2 linked regions of the Sporichthya brevicatena genome follow. The protein of the gene in region 2 binds, or shares a complex with, the protein of the main gene of each other region. Links are inferred from orthologs where the notes say so. Each region holds a gene or a part of one and is shown on either strand. Other genes may lie near its edges.

Evidence for each region.
Region 1: rpsT (region 2) and rpsE share a complex: the UniProt entries of both Bacillus subtilis proteins name them as parts of the 30S ribosomal subunit. The link is inferred for Sporichthya brevicatena from one-to-one orthologs.

The regions. Positions count from the first base shown.
Region 1 is NZ_BAAAHE010000010.1:69,281-77,989, reverse strand. The notes cover bases 294-3,177. They hold rpsE (30S ribosomal protein S5), read right to left. Parts: upstream 2,109-3,177; coding sequence 1,479-2,108; downstream 294-1,478. Other genes in these bases: rpsH (30S ribosomal protein S8), read right to left, coding at 3,052-3,177; rplF (50S ribosomal protein L6), read right to left, coding at 2,494-3,033; rplR (50S ribosomal protein L18), read right to left, coding at 2,108-2,491; rpmD (50S ribosomal protein L30), read right to left, coding at 1,298-1,477; rplO (50S ribosomal protein L15), read right to left, coding at 850-1,293. Outside these bases: more of secY, read right to left, coding at 1-293; more of rpsH, read right to left, coding at 3,178-3,456; ABD401_RS07200 (type Z 30S ribosomal protein S14), read right to left, coding at 3,469-3,654; rplE (50S ribosomal protein L5), read right to left, coding at 3,667-4,245; rplX (50S ribosomal protein L24), read right to left, coding at 4,245-4,562; rplN (50S ribosomal protein L14), read right to left, coding at 4,566-4,934; rpsQ (30S ribosomal protein S17), read right to left, coding at 5,033-5,299; rpmC (50S ribosomal protein L29), read right to left, coding at 5,299-5,541; rplP (50S ribosomal protein L16), read right to left, coding at 5,541-5,960; rpsC (30S ribosomal protein S3), read right to left, coding at 5,964-6,788; rplV (50S ribosomal protein L22), read right to left, coding at 6,788-7,168; rpsS (30S ribosomal protein S19), read right to left, coding at 7,209-7,490; rplB (50S ribosomal protein L2), read right to left, coding at 7,490-8,329; rplW (50S ribosomal protein L23), read right to left, coding at 8,332-8,637; rplD (50S ribosomal protein L4), read right to left, coding at 8,634-8,709. UniProt on the Bacillus subtilis protein: With S4 and S12 plays an important role in translational accuracy; many suppressors of streptomycin-dependent mutants of protein S12 are found in this protein, some but not all of which decrease translational accuracy (ram, ribosomal ambiguity mutations).
Region 2 is NZ_BAAAHE010000025.1:9,009-17,628, forward strand. The notes cover bases 3,726-6,520. They hold rpsT (30S ribosomal protein S20), read right to left. Parts: upstream 5,359-6,520; coding sequence 5,092-5,358; downstream 3,726-5,091. Other genes in these bases: ABD401_RS15190 (ComEC/Rec2 family competence protein), read left to right, coding at 3,726-4,002; holA (DNA polymerase III subunit delta), read left to right, coding at 4,049-5,023; ABD401_RS15205 (circularly permuted type 2 ATP-grasp protein), read left to right, coding at 5,570-6,520. Also shown: ABD401_RS15180 (polysaccharide deacetylase family protein), read left to right, coding at 1-575; ABD401_RS15185 (polysaccharide deacetylase family protein), read left to right, coding at 690-1,622; more of ABD401_RS15190, read left to right, coding at 1,702-3,725; more of ABD401_RS15205, read left to right, coding at 6,521-7,168; ABD401_RS15210 (alpha-E domain-containing protein), read left to right, coding at 7,162-8,151; ABD401_RS15215 (transglutaminase family protein), read left to right, coding at 8,148-8,620. UniProt on the Bacillus subtilis protein: Binds directly to 16S ribosomal RNA.

The sequences.
Region 1 (8,709 bases), on a different replicon or contig from region 2:
GTACATGCGGCGGCCGATCATCCGCTTGGCGTACTGCACCGGGATGCGGCGTTGCGCCTGCTCGACGAACACGACCGCGGCGACGAGCACGAGGCCGGCGGCGCAGACGCAGATGAAGACGAACCAGCCCTCGACGACCTTGATCTGCCACAGCTGCTGCGGGAAGGTCGCGGCGATCTGCGTGAAGATCAGGACGGACATGCCGTTGCCGACGCCCTTGTCCGTGATCATCTCGCCCATCCACATGATCACGCCGGTGCCGGCGGTCATGATCGAGACCATCGTGACGATCCCGAACCAGCCGATGTCCTCGTGGATCAGCGGCAGGTCACAGCCCTGGAGCAGTCGCCCGGGCTGACGCGCGATCGCGATCAGGGCGGTGGACTGCAGGATCGCGAGCGCGATCGTGAGGTACCGGGTGTACTGCGTGAGCTTCGCGGTGCCGGCCTGGCCCTCCTTCTTGAGGGTCTCCAGGCGTGGGATGACCACGACGAGCAGCTGGATGATGATGCTCGCCGTGATGTACGGCATGATCCCGAGCGCGAAGATGGCGAGCTGCAGCAGCGCGCCACCCGAGAACAGGTTGATCAGGCCGTAGATCCCGCCCTCGTCCAGCGCCGGTTCCAGGCAGGTGTTGATGGCCTGGGTGTCCACCCCCGGCGTCGGCACCTGCGAACCCAGCCGGAACAGCAGGATGATGCCGAGGGTGAACAACAGCTTCTTGCGCAGGTCAGGCGTACGGAACGCCTGCGCGAACGCGGTGAGCACGTTTCCTCCTGCGCGGACTTACGGGGCGGGTGTGCGGCCTGGCGGGGTCGGGACTCGTACGGAGGCTAACTCACGGACCGCTCAGGCGAGCGGCGTGACCGTGCCGCCGGCGCCCGTGATCTTCTCGCGAGCCGAACCCGAGACCGCGTGCACCGTCACCTGCAGCGCCACGGAGACCTCCCCTGTTCCCAGAATCTTGACCGGGGAGTTCTTCCGGACCGCACCCTTGGCGACCAGGTCCTCGACCGTGACCTCGCCGCCGGACGGGTAGAGCGCCGCCAGCTTGTCGAGGTTGACGACCTGGTACTCGGTGCGGAACGGGTTGGTGAAGCCGCGCAGCTTGGGCAGCCGCATGTGCAGCGGCATCTGCCCACCCTCGAACCGGGCCGGAACCTGGTAGCGGGCCTTGGTGCCCTTGGTGCCGCGACCGGCCGTCTTGCCCTTGGAGCCCTCACCGCGACCCACGCGGGTCTTCGGCTTGTGGGCACCCGGGGCCGGGCGCAGGTGGTGAACCTTGAGCGTCATGGACCTAGACCTTCTCTACCGTGACGAGGTGCCGCACGGCGTTGATCATGCCGAGCGTGACGGGGTCGTCCTCGCGGATGACCTCCTGGGAGATCTTGCGGAGGCCGAGCGAGCGCAGGGTGTCGCGCTGGTTCTGCTTGCCGCCGATGGCGGAGCGGACCTGGGTGATCTTCAGCTGAGCCATCTCAGGCCCCCGTTCCCGCCGCCCGGGCGCGGAGCATCGCCGGCGGGGCGACGTCCTCCAGGGGCAGGCCACGACGGGCCGCCACCGCCTCCGGCTTCTCCAGCCGGCGCAGCGCGTCGACCGTTGCGTGAACGATGTTGATCGAGTTGTCCGACCCCAGCGACTTGCTCAGGATGTCGTGGACCCCGGCGCACTCCAGGACGGCGCGGACCGCACCGCCGGCGATGACGCCGGTACCCGGGCTGGCCGGACGCAGCATGACCACGCCGGCGGCCTTCTCACCCTGGACGGGGTGCGGGATGGTGCCCTGGATCCGCGGGACCTTGAAGAAGTTCTTCTTGGCCTCCTCGACACCCTTGGCGATCGCCGCGGGCACCTCCTTGGCCTTGCCGTAGCCGACGCCCACGGTGCCGTCACCGTCGCCGACGACGACCAGCGCGGTGAAGCTGAAGCGCCGGCCACCCTTCACGACCTTGGCGACACGGTTGATGTCGACGACGCGCTCGACGAACGCGCTCTTCTCCTGCGAGCCGCCGCCGCGACGGTCGTCGCGACGGTCGCGACGGTCGCCGCCACCGCCCTGGCCGCCGCCGGCCCCGCCACCGGGGCCTCGACGCTGTTGACCGGGCATCAGAACTCCAATCCAGACTCGCGGGCACCGTCGGCGAGCGCGGCGATCCGGCCGTGGTAGCGGTTGCCACCCCGGTCGAAGACCACCGCAGAGACTCCCGCGGCCTTCGCGCGCTCGGCGACGAGCTCGCCGACCTTGCGCGCCTTTTCCGTCTTGTCGCCGGCTGCGGTCCGCAGCGAGGCGTCCATGGTCGACGCCGACGCCAGGGTCACGCCGGCGGTGTCGTCCACCACCTGCGCCACCATGTGGCGGCTGGACCGGTTCACGACGAGACGCGGACGCGTCGCCGTGCCGGAAACCTTCTTGCGGACCCGAAGGTGACGGCGCTTGCGGGCCACCCCCTTGCGGGAGATGCCCTTGCCGATCTTGACGCTGACAGCCATGGCTACTTGCCAGCCTTTCCGACCTTGCGGCGAATGACCTCGCCGGCGTAGCGCACACCCTTGCCCTTGTACGGGTCGGGCTTGCGCAGCTTGCGGATGTTCGCGGCGACCTCACCGACGAGCTGCTTGTCGATGCCCGCGACCGAGAACTTGGTCGGGGACTCGACGGCGAAGGTGATGCCGGGAGGCGCCTCGACGGGGACCGGGTGGCTGTAGCCCAGCGCGAACTCCAGACCGGAGCCCTTCGGCTGGACGCGGTAGCCGACGCCCGCGATCTCCATCTTCTTCTCGTAGCCCTGGGTCACGCCGATCACCATGTTGTTGATCAGCGTGCGGGTCAGACCGTGCCGGGACCGCGAGTCCCGGTTGTCGTCCGGGCGCGTGACGGTGAGGACGCCGTCCTCACCCTTCTCGACCGTGATGGGCGAGACCACGGTGTGCGTGAGGGTGCCCTTGGGGCCCTTCACCGTGATCTCCGAGCCCGCGATGGTCACCTCGACGCCGGACGGGACCGGGATCGGAAGCCTGCCGATTCGCGACATGTGGTGCTCCTCCTCCCGTTACCAGACGTAGGCGAGGACTTCCCCGCCCACACCCTGCTTGACGGCCTGCTTGTCGGTCAGCAGGCCGGACGACGTCGAAATGATGGCCACGCCGAGGCCACCGAGGACCTTGGGCATGTTCGTCGACTTGGCGTACACGCGCAGGCCCGGCTTCGAGATGCGGCGCAGGCCGGCGATCGCACGCTCCCGGCTCGGGCCGTACTTCAGCTCGAGCGTGAGGCGCTTGCCGGGGACGCCCTCGACCTCGTCGACGGTCCAGCCGGCGATGTAGCCCTGCTGCTGCAGGATCTCGGCGATGTGCGCCTTGATCTTGCTGTAGGGCATCGACACGGTGTCGTGGTACGCGGTGTTCGCGTTGCGCAGGCGCGCGAGCATGTCCGCGATCGGGTCAGTCATCGTCATGTCGGCTCCCCCTTACCAGCTGCTCTTGGTGACGCCGGGCAGCTCACCGCGGTGCGCCATGTTGCGCAGGCACACGCGGCAGAGGCCGAACTTGCGGTACACGGAGTGCGGGCGCCCGCAGCGCTGGCAGCGGGTGTAGCCACGCACGGCGAACTTCGGCTTGCGCGCCGCCTTCGCGATCAAAGACTTCTTGGCCATGGGTCGGTCTCCTTACCGCGACTCGGCGAACGGGAAGCCGAGGTGACGCAGCAGTGCGCGACCCTCGTCGTCGTTGGTGGCGGTCGTGACCACCGTGATGTCCATGCCGCGCACGCGGTCCGTCTTGTCCTGGTCGATCTCGTGGAACATCGACTGCTCGTTCAGACCGAACGTGTAGTTGCCGCGGCCGTCGAACTGCTTCGGCGACAGACCGCGGAAGTCGCGGATGCGGGGCAGCGCGATCGACAGCAGGCGGTCGGTGAACTCCCACATGCGGTCGCCGCGCAGCGTGACGTGCGCGCCGATCGGCATGCCCTCGCGGAGCTTGAACTGCGCGATCGACTTGCGGGCCTTGGTGACCTGCGGCTTCTGGCCGGTGATGGCCTCGAGGTCGCGGACGGCGCCGTCGATCAGCTTGGAGTCGCGAGCGGCCTCGCCGACGCCCATGTTCACCACGACCTTGACCAGCCGCGGGATCTGCATGACGTTCGCGTAGCCGAACTCGCTCTGCAGCGCCGGGACGATCTCCTCGCGGTACCGCAGCTTGAGGCGGGCCGGAATCTTCTCGACGCGCTCTTCGGTGGCCGTCATCAGATGTCCTTCCCCGTGCGCTTGGAGACCCGGACCTTGCGGCCCTCCTCGTCGCGGCGGTAGCCGACGCGGGTGGGCAGGTGGTCCTCGGGGTCGACGAGCATCACGTTGGAGACGTGGATCGGTGCCTCCTGCGTGACGATGCCGCCGCTCTGCGCGCCGCGGAGACCGGTGGTCACCTTGGTGTGCTTCTTGATGCGGTTCACGCCCTCGACGAGGACCTTGTCAGCCTCGGGGTAGGCCTGGATGACCCGGCCGCGGACGCCGCGGTCCTTGCCCGAGATCACCTGGACGGTGTCGCCCTTCTTGATCTTCATAGGTCAGAGCACCTCCGGAGCGAGCGAGATGATGCGCATGAAGCGCTTGTCCCGCAGCTCGCGCCCGACCGGGCCGAAGATGCGGGTGCCGCGCGGGTCCCCGCCGTCCTTGATGATCACGGCCGCGTTCTCGTCGAAGCGGATGTAGGAGCCGTCGCCACGGCGACGCTCCTTGGTGGTCCGGACGACGACCGCCTTCACGACCTCGCCCTTCTTCACCCCGCCGCCCGGGATCGCGTCCTTGACGGTGGCGACGATGATGTCGCCGATGCCCGCGTAGCGCCGACCGGAGCCACCGAGAACGCGGATGCAGAGAAGTTCCTTCGCACCCGTGTTGTCGGCGACGCGCAGTCGCGACTCCTGCTGGATCACTGCCTACTCCTGGTTGTCGCGCTGGTTCTCGGCGTGCTGCCGAGCCTTGCGGAACTGGCTTGCTGGTGGCTTGCGGTGGGCCTTGCTGCCGTGCGCGCTTACTTGGCCTTCTCGAGGATCTCGACCACGCGCCACCGCTTGGTGGCGGACAGCGGCCGGGTCTCGGCGAGGAGAACGCGGTCGCCGACGCCGGCCTCGTCGTTCTCGTCGTGGGCCTTCAGCTTGTTGGTGCGGCGGATGACCTTGCCGTAGAGCGGGTGCTTGACCCGGTCCTCGACGGCGACGACGACGGTCTTCTGCATCTTGTCGCTGACCACGAGGCCCTCACGGACCTTGCGGAAGCCGCGCTGGGTGGACTCACTCATCAGGCAACGCCCTCGAACGTCGTGATGCCGAGCTCGCGCTCCCGCATCGTCGTGTAGATCCGCGCGATCTCCTTCTTGATCGCACGCAGCCGGCCGTGGCTCTCGAGCTGACCGGTGGCGGCCTGGAAGCGGAGGTTGAACAGCTCCTCCTTGGCCTCCTTGAGCTTGCTGAGCAGCTCGGCGTCGTCGAGCTCACGCAGCGCGGCGGCGGCCTTGTTGGTGACCTGCTTCTCGTCAGCCATCAGCCCTGCACCCCCTCGCGGGTGACGAACCGGCACTTCATCGGAAGCTTGTGGATCGCGCGGCGCATGGCCTCGCGAGCGACGGGCTCCGGAACACCGGACAGCTCGAACATGACACGACCCGGCTTGATGTTCGCGACCCACCACTCCGGCGAACCCTTACCGGAACCCATGCGGGTCTCGGCGGGCTTCTTGGTGAGCGGGCGGTCCGGGTAGATGTTGATCCAGACCTTGCCGCCACGCTTGATGTGACGGGTCATCGCGATACGGGCCGACTCGATCTGGCGGTTGGTCACGTAGGCCGGCTCGAGAGCCTGGATGCCGAAGTCACCGAACGCGATCGTGTTGCCGCCCTTGGACGCGCCGTGGCGGTCCGGGTGGTGCTGCTTACGGTGCTTGACGCGACGTGGGATCAGCACGGTTCAGCTCTCCCCTCCCGCGCCCTCGGGCGCGGACGCGGCCTCGGCCGGAGCCGTGGTGGTGGCAGTGGGCTCGGTGGCGGGCGCCGACTCGACGGCCGGGCCACGGCCGGGACGCTCGCCGCGGCGCGGACGACGGTCCGGGCGGCTACGGGCACCGGCGGCGGCCGCGGCGCGCTGCTGGGCCTCGCGCTCGGCGCGGGTGCCGGTGACGTCACCCTTGTAGATCCACACCTTGACGCCGATGCGGCCGAAGGTCGTGCGCGCCTCGAAGAAGCCGTAGTCGATGTCCGCGCGCAGCGTGTGCAGCGGGACGCGACCCTCGCGGTAGAACTCCGAGCGCGACATCTCGGCGCCACCGAGACGGCCCGAGCACTGCACCCGGATGCCCTTGGCGCCGGCCTTGGTGGCCGACTGCAGCGCCTTGCGCATCGCACGACGGAACGCGACGCGGGAGGCGAGCTGCTCGGCCACACCCTGCGCGACGAGCTGCGCGTCGACCTCGGGGTTCTTCACCTCGAGGATGTTGAGCTGAACCTGCTTCGAGGTGAGGTTCTCCAGACGCGTGCGGATGTTGTCCGCCTCCGCGCCCTTACGGCCGATGACGATGCCCGGACGCGCGGTGTGGATGTCGACGCGGACCCGGTCGCGGGTGCGCTCGATCTCGACCTTGGAGATGCCGGCCCGCTCCATGCCCTTGGTGAGCATGCGGCGGATCGCCACGTCCTCCTTCACGTAGTCCGCGTAGAGCTTGTCGGCGTACCAGCGGCTCTTGAACTCGCTGGTGATGCCGAGCCGGAACCCGTGCGGATTGACCTTCTGGCCCACTATCGGGTCCCTCCCTTGGACTCGGACGTGACGACGATCGTCACGTGCGAGCTGCGCTTGCGGATGCGGTAGGCGCGGCCCTGGGCGCGCGGCCGGAACCGCTTCATCGTCGGGCCCTCATCCACGTACGCCTCGCTGATCACCAGCGTCCGCGGGTCGAGGTTGAAGTTGTTCTGCGCGTTCGCGATGGCGCTGGCGAGCACCTTGCCGACCGGCTCGCTCGCGGCCTGCGGCGAGAACGCGAGCAGCGCCTGCGCCTCGGCGGCCGGGAGCCCGCGAATCATGTCGACGACACGACGAGTCTTCATCGGCGCGATTCGCAGGTGCCGGACGCGCGCAACCGCGCTGTCGGGCCTGCCCCCACTCAATGTGGATGCCATCGCTATCCCTCAGTTCTCTCTACTCAGCTCTCGGCGGTTCTTAGCGGCGGCGGGACTTGCGGTCGTCCTTCTCGTGACCGCGGAACGTCCGGGTCGGCGCGAACTCGCCGAGCTTGTGACCGACCATCGACTCGGTGACGAAGACCGGGACGTGCTTCCGGCCGTCGTGCACGGCGATCGTGTGACCGAGCATCTCGGGCACGATCATCGACCGGCGCGACCAGGTCTTGATGACGTTCTTGGTGCCCTTCTCGTTCTGCACCTCGACCTTCTTGGCGAGGTGGCCGTCGACGAAGGGGCCCTTCTTCAGGCTGCGGGGCATTACTTACGACCCTTTCCGGTCTTGCGACGACGGACGATCATCGAGTCGCTGGCCTTCTTGTCGGCGCGGGTACGGCCCTCGGGCTTGCCCCACGGGCTGACCGGGTGGCGACCACCGGAGGTCTTGCCCTCACCACCACCGTGCGGGTGGTCGACCGGGTTCATCACGACACCACGGACGGTCGGGCGCTTGCCCTTCCACCGCATGCGGCCGGCCTTGCCCCAGTTGATGTTCGACTGCTCGGCGTTGCCGACCTCGCCGACGGTCGCGCGGCAGCGCGCGTCGACGTTGCGGATCTCGCCCGACGGCATGCGGAGCTGCGCGAAGCGCCCCTCCTTGGCCACGAGCTGGACGCTGGTCCCGGCCGAGCGGGCGATCTTCGCGCCGCCGCCGGGCCGGAGCTCGATGGCGTGGATGACCGTACCGACGGGGATGTTGCGCAGCGGCAGGTTGTTGCCGGGCTTGATGTCCGCCCCGGGACCGGTCTCGATGCGGTCGCCCTGGCTGAGCTTGGTCGGGCAGATGATGTAGCGCTTCTCCCCGTCCGCGTAGTGCAGCAGCGCGATGCGCGCGGTGCGGTTCGGGTCGTACTCGATGTGCGCGACCTTGGCCGGCACGCCGTCCTTGTCGGCCCGACGGAAGTCGATGACGCGGTAGGCGCGCTTGTGGCCGCCACCCTGGTGCCGGGTGGTGATCCGGCCGGCGTTGTTGCGGCCGCCCTTGCTGTGCAGCGGGCGGACCAGCGACTTCTCCGGCGTGGAGCGCGTGATCTCGACGAAGTCGGCGACGGAGGCGCCGCGGCGACCCGGCGTGGTCGGCTTGTACTTACGGATACCCATGGCTAGCTGACCGGCCCTCCGAAGATGTCGATCCGGTCGCCCTCGGCAACCGTCACGATCGCGCGGCGGGTGGCGTTGCGCTGGCCGTAGCCGAAGCGGGTGCGCTTGCGCTTGCCCTGCCGGTTGATGGTGTTGACCCCGGTCACCTTGACGCCGAAGACCTTCTCGACCGAGATCTTGATCTCGGTCTTGTTGGCGTCCGGGTGCACCAGGAACGTGTACTTGTTCTCGTCGAGAAGGCCGTAGCTCTTCTCGGAGATCACGGGCGCGAGCAGGATGTCGCGCGGGTCCTTGTAGGTCGAGCTCATGCCGACGCCTCCTTCTTCCCGCCCGCGAGGAACGCCTCGAGGGCGCCCTGCGTGAAGACGATGTCGTCCGCG
Region 2 (8,620 bases):
ACGGTCCGGGGCCGCAGACCCGCGCGCTGCTGCGGATGCTGCGGCGCGCGAACGCGGTCGCGACGTGGTTCCCGGTCGGCGAGGTCGCCGCCGCACATCCCGAACGGCTGCGAGCGATCGCGCGCGCGGGTCACGAGATCGGCAACCACTCCTGGTCGCACCCGGTCCTGCCGCGACAGGGCGACCTCACGGTGGCGGGGGAGATCACCCGCACCGCCGACGTGGTCGAGCGCGCCACCGGCGTTCGGCCGCGACTGGTGCGTCCGCCCTACGGCGCGCTCTCGCCCCGGGTGCGGGTCGCCCTCAAGCAGCTCGGTGCCCCGATCGTCCTCTGGGACGTCGATCCGCTCGACTGGAAGTACCGTGACGCCGATCTCGTTCACCGCAACGTTGTCGACTTCGTGCGGCCCGGATCGATCGTGCTGCTGCACGACATCCACGCGAGCACGGTCGCGGCGGTGCCGCTGATCCTCGCCACGCTCGCCGCGCAGGGCTACACCTTCGTCAGCGTCTCCGACCTGTTCGGCACCGCGCTGCGGGCGGGCCGGGTGCACACCGATCACGCGGCCGCCTGATTGCCGTCTTGACCTGCGCTTTTCTGAACCGTCTTCAGTTTCACAGCCCTGTCCGATTTACCCGGTATGACCGGATTCCGTACGATCCTCAGGTTCGGACGGAAGAGGACAGGCATGGTCGAGGCGCAGACGGCCCGGCGGCGGATCGCCGCGGTGGCGGGCATCGTCGCGCTCGGGATCTGCCTGTCGGCGACGGTCGTGGTCGTCGCGCGTACCGCCGGCTCGGACGAGGCGGCCGCCAAACCGGTCGCGTCCGCGTCGAACCTCGCCGCCGAGGATTCCGACGTCCTCAGCGAGGAACAGGCCCGCGCCCGCGACCGCGCGAAGCTCGCCGCGGAGCGCGCGCGGATCCTCGGGCTGCAACCCCCGGCGCCGGCGGACGAGGTGGCTCCGGCGCCGGCGATCCCGGTCACGGGGGACGTGGACTGCTCCGTCCTCAAGTGCGTCGCGCTGACCTTCGACGACGGCCCCGGCGCGCAGACGAGCCAGGTGCTCGCCGCCCTCGCGGAGTACAACGCGGTGGCGACGTGGTTCCCGCTCGGCGAGATGATCGCCGACAACCCGGACGCCCTGCGCGCGATCGCGGCCGCCGGGCACGAGATCGGCAACCACTCCTGGTCGCACCCGCAGCTGACCGCGCTGCGCGAACGGGACGTCAACCGGCAGATCACCCGCACCGCCGACCTCATCGCAGAGGTCACGGGCGTTCGTCCGACGCTGGTCCGCCCGCCGTACGGCTCGGTCTCGCGCCGGGTCAACGGGGAACTCGCGCGCCTGCAGGCGCCGATCATCCTGTGGGACGTCGACCCGCTCGACTGGCGCTACCAGAACACCGACCGCGTCCACCGCAGCGTCGTGCGCCAGACCAAGCCCGGCTCGATCGTGCTGATGCACGACATCCACCGCACGACGGTCGCGGCCGTCCCGCGGATTCTGCGCTCGCTGGCCCACCGCGGCTACACGTTCGTGACGGTGTCTCAGCTGTACGGCAACAGCCTGCAGCCCGGTCGCGCCTACACCGACCGCCGCGCGGACCTCGGTCGCTGAGTTTTCCCCAGGGCGCACACGTCCGGAGTTGTCCACAGTGACGGGGCTCGAGGTCAGCCGGCCGTCGTAGCGTCCGCCGGTGGACCGGATCGATCTGCGCCTGCTCCCGGCCGCCGCCGCGGCCTGGGTCGCGGCCTGGCTCGCGCCGACGCTGCACCGCACGACGGTCGGCATCGGTGTGCTCGGTGCGGGCGTCGCGGCGCTGCTGCTCGCGCGGTCGCGGACCGCGGGCGCCACGGTGCTCGCCGCCGCCCTCGGTGTCGGTGCGGCGGCCGGACTCGGGGCCGCCGCGCGAGGAACCGCGATCGCCGCCGGGCCGGTCGACGACCTCGCGCACGAGCGGGCGACGGTCCGCGTCGACCTGCGGGTGACGGGGGACCCGGCGGTCCGGGCGACGGCGTCGCGCTTCGGTCGCAGTGAGGTGATCACGGTGCCGGCGCTGGTCGAGCGAGTCCTCGCCCGGGGGACGACGACCGACGTCCACACCCGCGTTCTCGTTCTCGCGACCGATCGCGGCTGGACGAATCTGATCCCGGGTCAGGAGATGCGCGTGGCCGGGCGTCTCTCGCCGCCGCGCTCGCACAGCCCGCTGGCCGCAATCCTGCAGGTGCGGGGGCCGCCGCCGGTCGCGAGCGCTGCGCCGTGGCGGGACCGCGCCGCCGCCGACGTCCGGGCCGGCCTGCGGTCCGCCGTCGCCGGGCTCGGGGCCGCCGAACGCGGGTTGGTGCCGGGGCTCGTGCTCGGTGACACCTCGGGCATCGACCCGGAGCTCAGCGGCGACTTCCAGGTCGCGGGGCTCTCCCACGTCCTCGCCGTGTCGGGGTCGAACCTCGCGCTGCTGCTCGGGGCCGTGCTCGGGTTGGCGCGGCTGGCGGGGGTGCGACTGCGTGCGCTCCCGGTCGTCGGGCTCGCCACCGTCGTGGTCTTCGTGTTCGTCGCACGGCCGGAGCCGAGCCTGCTGCGGGCGTCGGTGATGGGCGTCGTCGGGGTCCTCGGGCTGGCGGTGGGTCGGCGCGGCCGGGCCGCGCCCGCGCTGTGCGCGGCGGTGATCGTGCTGCTGCTCGTCGACCCGTGGCTCGCGCGCTCGTACGGGTTCGCGCTCAGTGTCTCGGCGACGGCCGGGCTGATCTTCCTCGCCCCGCGCTGGCGCGACCGCCTGGCGCGCCGGATGCCGCGCTGGCTCGCGACGGCGATCGCCGTCCCCGCCGCGGCCCAGGCGGCCTGCGGTCCGGTGCTCGTGCTGCTGACCGACGAGGTGGCTCTGGTCGCGGTCCCGGCGAACCTGCTCGCCGTCCCGGCGGTGCCGCCGGCGATGCTGCTCGGCGTCCTCGCGGCGGTGACCTGGCCCGTCTGCCCGCCGCTGGCGCGGGTGTTCGGGCAGCTCGCGGGTCTGCCGGCGTGGTGGATCGTCACCGTTGCGCGGTGCGCCGCCGACGTGCCGGGCGCGACGGTGCCGTGGCTGGCGGGTGCGCGCGGGGCGCTGGTCCTGACGCTCCTGACACTCGCGGTCGTGACGGTGCGTCAGTTGCCGCCGGTGGCGGTGGGGTTGGTCGTGCTGGCGGTGGTGCTCGCGCTCCGGCCACCCGTCCCGGTGCCGTCGGTGCTCCCGAGTTCGTGGCCGCCTCGGGACTGGGTCGTGGTGGCGTGCGACGTCGGGCAGGGGGACGCCCTCGCGATCCGCGCCGGGCCGCGGTCGGCCGTCGTCGTCGACGCGGGGCCCGACCCGGCCGCGGTCGACCGCTGCCTGCGCCGGCTCGGCGTCCGCGAGATCCCGTACCTGCTCCTGACCCACTTCCACGCCGACCACGTCGAGGGTCTGCCGGGCGTGCTGCGCGGCCGTCGCGTGGCCGAGATCGGGGTCAGCCCATTGCCGGACCCCGCGGGGGAGGTGGAGCGGGTGCAGCGCTGGGCCGGCCGCATCCCGCTCACGAGCCCCGGACCGGGGGAGCAGCGCCGCGCCGGGGACGTGGCCTGGCGGGTCCTGTGGCCGCTGCGCCTGATCGACGAGGGCGCGCCCGCCAACAACGCGTCGGTGGTGCTGCTGGCCGAGGTCCGCGGCGTCCGGATCCTGCTGACCGGGGACATCGAGCCGGCCGCCCAGGCCGCCCTGCATCGCGCCGAACCGGGACTGCGCGCGGACGTCCTCAAGGTCCCGCACCACGGCTCGGCCCATCAGCACCCGCCGTTCCTCGCCACCCTCGGGGCCCGGATCGCGCTCGCCTCCGTCGGCGCCGACAACGACTACGGCCACCCCGCCCCCGCAGTCCTGCGCCTGCTCACCGCCGCCCGGACCGCGATCGGCCGCACCGACCGTCACGGCGACGTCGCCGTCGTCCTCCGCGCCGGCCGCCTGGCCGTCGTGCGGGACCGCCCCGGCTGATCCGGCCTGTCGGGCGGCCGTGGCAAGCTCACTCCCGTGAGCGGAGATGAGTAACGCGCCCGCCCCGCTGCCGGCGCTGACGCTGGTGGTGGGGCCGGAGGAGCTGCTCGCGGAGCGGGCGGTCGCGGCGGCGCGGCGGGCGGTGCGGGCCGTCGACCCGGACGCGGACGTCCACGACCTCGCCCCCGGGACGCTGCAGTCCGGGATGCTCGACGAGCTCACCAGCCCCTCGCTGTTCGCCGAGCGGCGGCTGCTGATCCTGCGCGCGGCCCAGGACCTGTCCCAGCCCGTCCTCGGCGAGGTCGAGGCGCTGGTGAAGAACGTGCCCGAGGACGTCTGCGTCCTGCTCGTGCACGCCGGCGGGGCGAAGGGCAAGGCCCTGGCCGACACGGCGAAGAAGGCCGGCGCGGTCGTCGTGGACTGCTCCGAGGTCAAGAAGGCCGGCGACAAGCTGACGTTCATCGCGGGGGAGTTCCGCGCGGCCGGGCGCCGGGTCGGGCAGGACACCGCCCGGGCGCTGCTCGACGCCGTCGGCGGCGACCTGCGGGAGCTCGCCGCCGCCTGCAGCCAGCTCTGCGCCGACACGACCGGCGCGATCGACGCCGACGAGGTCCGCCGCTACTACGCGGGCCGGGCCGACGTCACCAGCTTCCACGTCGCCGACCTCGCCCTGGAGGGCCGGACCCCCGAGGCGCTGGAGCGCCTGCGCTGGGCCCTGGCCTGCGGCGCGGAGCCGGTCATGGTCGTCGGTGCCCTCGCCAACAGCCTCCGCGGGCTCGCCAAGCTCGGGTCGGCTCCCCGCGGGCTCTCCCAGGGCGACCTGGCCCGCCAGCTCGGCATGCCGCCCTGGAAGGTCGACAGCCTCCGCCGCCAGCTGCGCGGCTGGACCCCGGACGGCATGGCCCGGGCCCTGACCGCCGTCGCCGCCGCCGACGCCGCCGTCAAGGGCGGGGCGGTCTCCACCGCCTACGCCCTCGAGCGGGCCCTGGTCGACATCGGCGCCGCCCGCCGCGACGGCTGAAGCTCCTTAACGTCAGCGGGATCGCGCGCAATAGCGCTCGATCCCGCTGACGTTGTGGCTGGTGGCGGCTAGCTGCCGGCCTTCGTGAGGGCGTGGGCCATGGCCGACTTCTTGTTGGCGGCCGCGTTGGCGTGGATGACGCCCTTGCTGGCGGCCTTGTCGAGCTGGCGGGCGGCCTGGCGCATGAGCTGGGTCGCGCCCTCGGTGTCGCCGGCCGCGGCGGCCTCACGGAACTTGCGGATGGACGTCTTCAGCGAGGACCGCACGGCCTTGTTGCGCAGCCGGGCCTTCTCGTTGGTCTTGTTGCGCTTGATCTGCGACTTGATGTTCGCCACGGAAGAGCTCGCCTCGGTCTGTCTCGGAGTCCATCGGAACGCGGGCGTGCGCGAATGCGCACGCCGAGCGCGACCGCCGAGGTTACCAGCGCTGTCCGGAAGCCACCAAACCGGCGCCGGCGCCACCCCCGGCGGTGCGGGGTGGACACGCCGTGCAGCGTACGGGTTGCGGTGAAAACTCTTCGAAACAGCGCGGGCATACGCTGAGCCAATGGCCGACTTGTTCCAGGACTACCCGCTCGGCTCGGCCTGGGACGAGATGTTCTCGGACGGCGGGAAGCCCCGTCCGGCGTGCGAGGCGGTCTACGACACCGTCCGCTCGCTCCCCAGTGACGAGCTGCGCGCCCGCGCCGACGCCCTCGCGCTGTCCTTCCTCGACCGCGGCGTCACGTTCGCGCTGGGCGGCGAGGAGCGGCCGTTCCCGCTCGACATCGTTCCCCGGATCATCACCGCCCAGGAGTGGGAGGTCCTCTCCGAGGGCGTCGCCCAGCGCGTCCGGGCGCTCGAGGCCTTCCTGGCCGACGTCTACGACTCGGGGCAGATCTTCGCCGACGGCGTCATGCCCCGGCGGCTGATCGCGACCTCGGCACACTTCCACCGGGCCGCGGCCGACGTGGTCCCGGCGAACGGGGTCCGGGTCCTGGTCTCGGGCATCGACGTCATCCGTGACGAGTCCGGCCAGTTCCGCGTCCTGGAGGACAACATCCGGACGCCGTCCGGTGTGAGCTACGTCATCGAGAACCGGCGCGCGATGACGCACGGCCTGCCGGAGGCGTTCTCCTCGCACCGGATCATGCCGGTCTCGGACTACCCGCAGCGCCTGCTCGCGGCCGCCCGCGCCGCGGCGCCCGACGGCAACCCGGACGCCGAGGTCGTCGTCCTCACCCCGGGCATCTACAACTCCGCGTACTTCGAGCACGCGCTGCTCGCCCGTCTCATGGGCGTCGAACTCGTCGAAGGTCGCGACCTGGTCTGCCGCGGCAACCGCGTCTACATGCGGACCACGTCGGGGGAGAAGCGCGTCGACGTCATCTACCGGCGCATCGACGACGACTTCCTCGACCCGCTGCACTTCAACCCCGACTCGGTGATCGGCTGCCCGGGCCTGCTCAACGCCGCTCGGGACGGCGGGGTGACGATCTGCAACGCGGTCGGCAACGGCATCGCGGACGACAAGCTCGTCTACAGCTACGTGCCGGACATGGTCCGGTACTACCTGAACGAGGACCCGATCCTCGCCAACGTCGAGACCTACCGCCTCGACGACCCCGAGACGCTGAAGTGGGTCCTCGCGCACCTGAGCGAGCTCGTGCTCAAGCCGGTCGACGCCTCCGGCGGCAAGGGCATCGTCATCGGGCCGCGGGCCGACCAGGACGTGCTCGGCGAACTCGCGGTCCGCGTCGCGGCCGACCCGCGAGGCTGGATCGCCCAGCAGGTCGTCTCGCTCTCCACCGTGCCCACGCTGATCGAGGATCAGCTGAGGCCGCGTCACGTCGACCTCCGCCCGTTCGCGCTGAACGACGGCAAGGAGATCTACGTCCTGCCCGGCGGCCTGACCCGTGTCGCGCTCCCGGAGGGGCAGCTGGTCGTGAACTCGTCCCAGGGCGGCGGGTCGAAGGACACCTGGGTTCTCGCGGGGCCGAACGACCCGGACGTCCCGAAGGCGCCGACCGTCGCCGAGGAGCCGGTGCAGGCCAGTCAGCGTGCACCGCGCGGCACCGCGTCCGACCCCGGCCCGCGCACGCTCGGTTCCGTGCCCGCCCTGCACCGGCAGGCGGCGCAACAGCAGCAGGGGAGCTCGCGATGCTGAGCCGGATCGCGGAGTCCACGTTCTGGATCGGTCGCTACCTGGAGCGGGCCGACTCGACCGCACGCATCCTCGACGTGCACGTCCAGATGCTCGTCGAGGACCCGTGGATCGACGAGGCGCGGGTCTGCACCTCGCTGATGGAGGTCATGGGCGTCGACGGGGGAGCGGAGGCGAAGTCGGCCGCGCAGGTCCTCGCCCAGCTCGCCTACGACCAGAACAACCCGAGCTCGATCGCCGGCTCGCTGTCGGCCGCGCGCGAGAACGCCCGTGGCGCGCGCGAGACCATCTCGGCCGAGATCTTCGAGGCGCTGAACTCGACCTGGATCGACCTGCCCGAGCAGCGTCGCCGCGCCGACCGCTTCGGTCCACACGGCTTCTTCAGCTGGGTGCGGGAGTCGACGGCGATCATGTCCGGCCTCGTCGACACCACGATGAGCCGTGACGAGAGCTGGACGTTCCTGACGCTCGGTCGCTGCCTCGAACGCGCGGACATGACGGCCCGTCTGCTGATGCTCCGGACGCTCCCCGGCGGCCGCGCGCCGACGTGGGGGACGCTGCTGCGCAGTTGCGGTGCGTACGAGAGCTACCTGCGCACGTACCGCGGACCGGTGCGCGAGGACCGGGCCGCGGAGTTCCTGATGATCGATCGGCTCTCGCCGCGGTCGGTGTTCTCCGCCCTGTCCGGCGCCGAGCGCTGCCTGACGATGCTCGACCCCGACGCGGGTCGCAGCGGCGTCGCCGACGAGGCGCGCCGGCTGCTCGGCCGCGCCCGCGCCGACCTTGAGTTCCGCAGCCCCGGCGACCTGCTGGCCGACTTCTCCTCCGACCTCGAGGGGTTGCAGGCCACCTGCTCGATGGTCAACGACGCCATCGCGGCGCGGTACTTCCCGCGCATCGCGCAGATGACCTGGTCGACCGAGAGCGGCGACACCGTCACCGGCCTCGCGCCGGCGGACGACTCGTCGGTGGGAGTGGCGTCGTGACCTGGCGGTTGAAGATCGAGCACCGCACGCGGATCGACTACGAGGGCGAGGTGCTCGCCTCCTACAACGAGGTCCGCATGACTCCGCTCAACGACGCCGCGCAGTCGACGCTGGACGCGCGCATCCAGGTCAGCCCGTCCGCGACCGGCTCGCGGTACTGGGACTACTGGGGTGCCTACGTCACCGCGTTCGACGTCCACGTCCCGCACCGGACGCTGGCGCTGACGGCGACGAGTGTCGTCGAGACCGCGGACACCCCGCCCGGCGGCGGGGCTGTCGGCTGGGAGACCCTGCGCGACGACCGCGTGCGCGACACCCACGTCGAGTACCTCAGCCCGACCGCGCACACCGAGGTCGGTCCGGACCTGATCGAGCAGGTCCGCGAGATTGTCGGTGACGCCGCCCCCGCGGAGGCGGCGCGCGCCTGCGCCGAGTGGCTGCGCGGGGAGGTCCGGTACGTGCCGGGCTC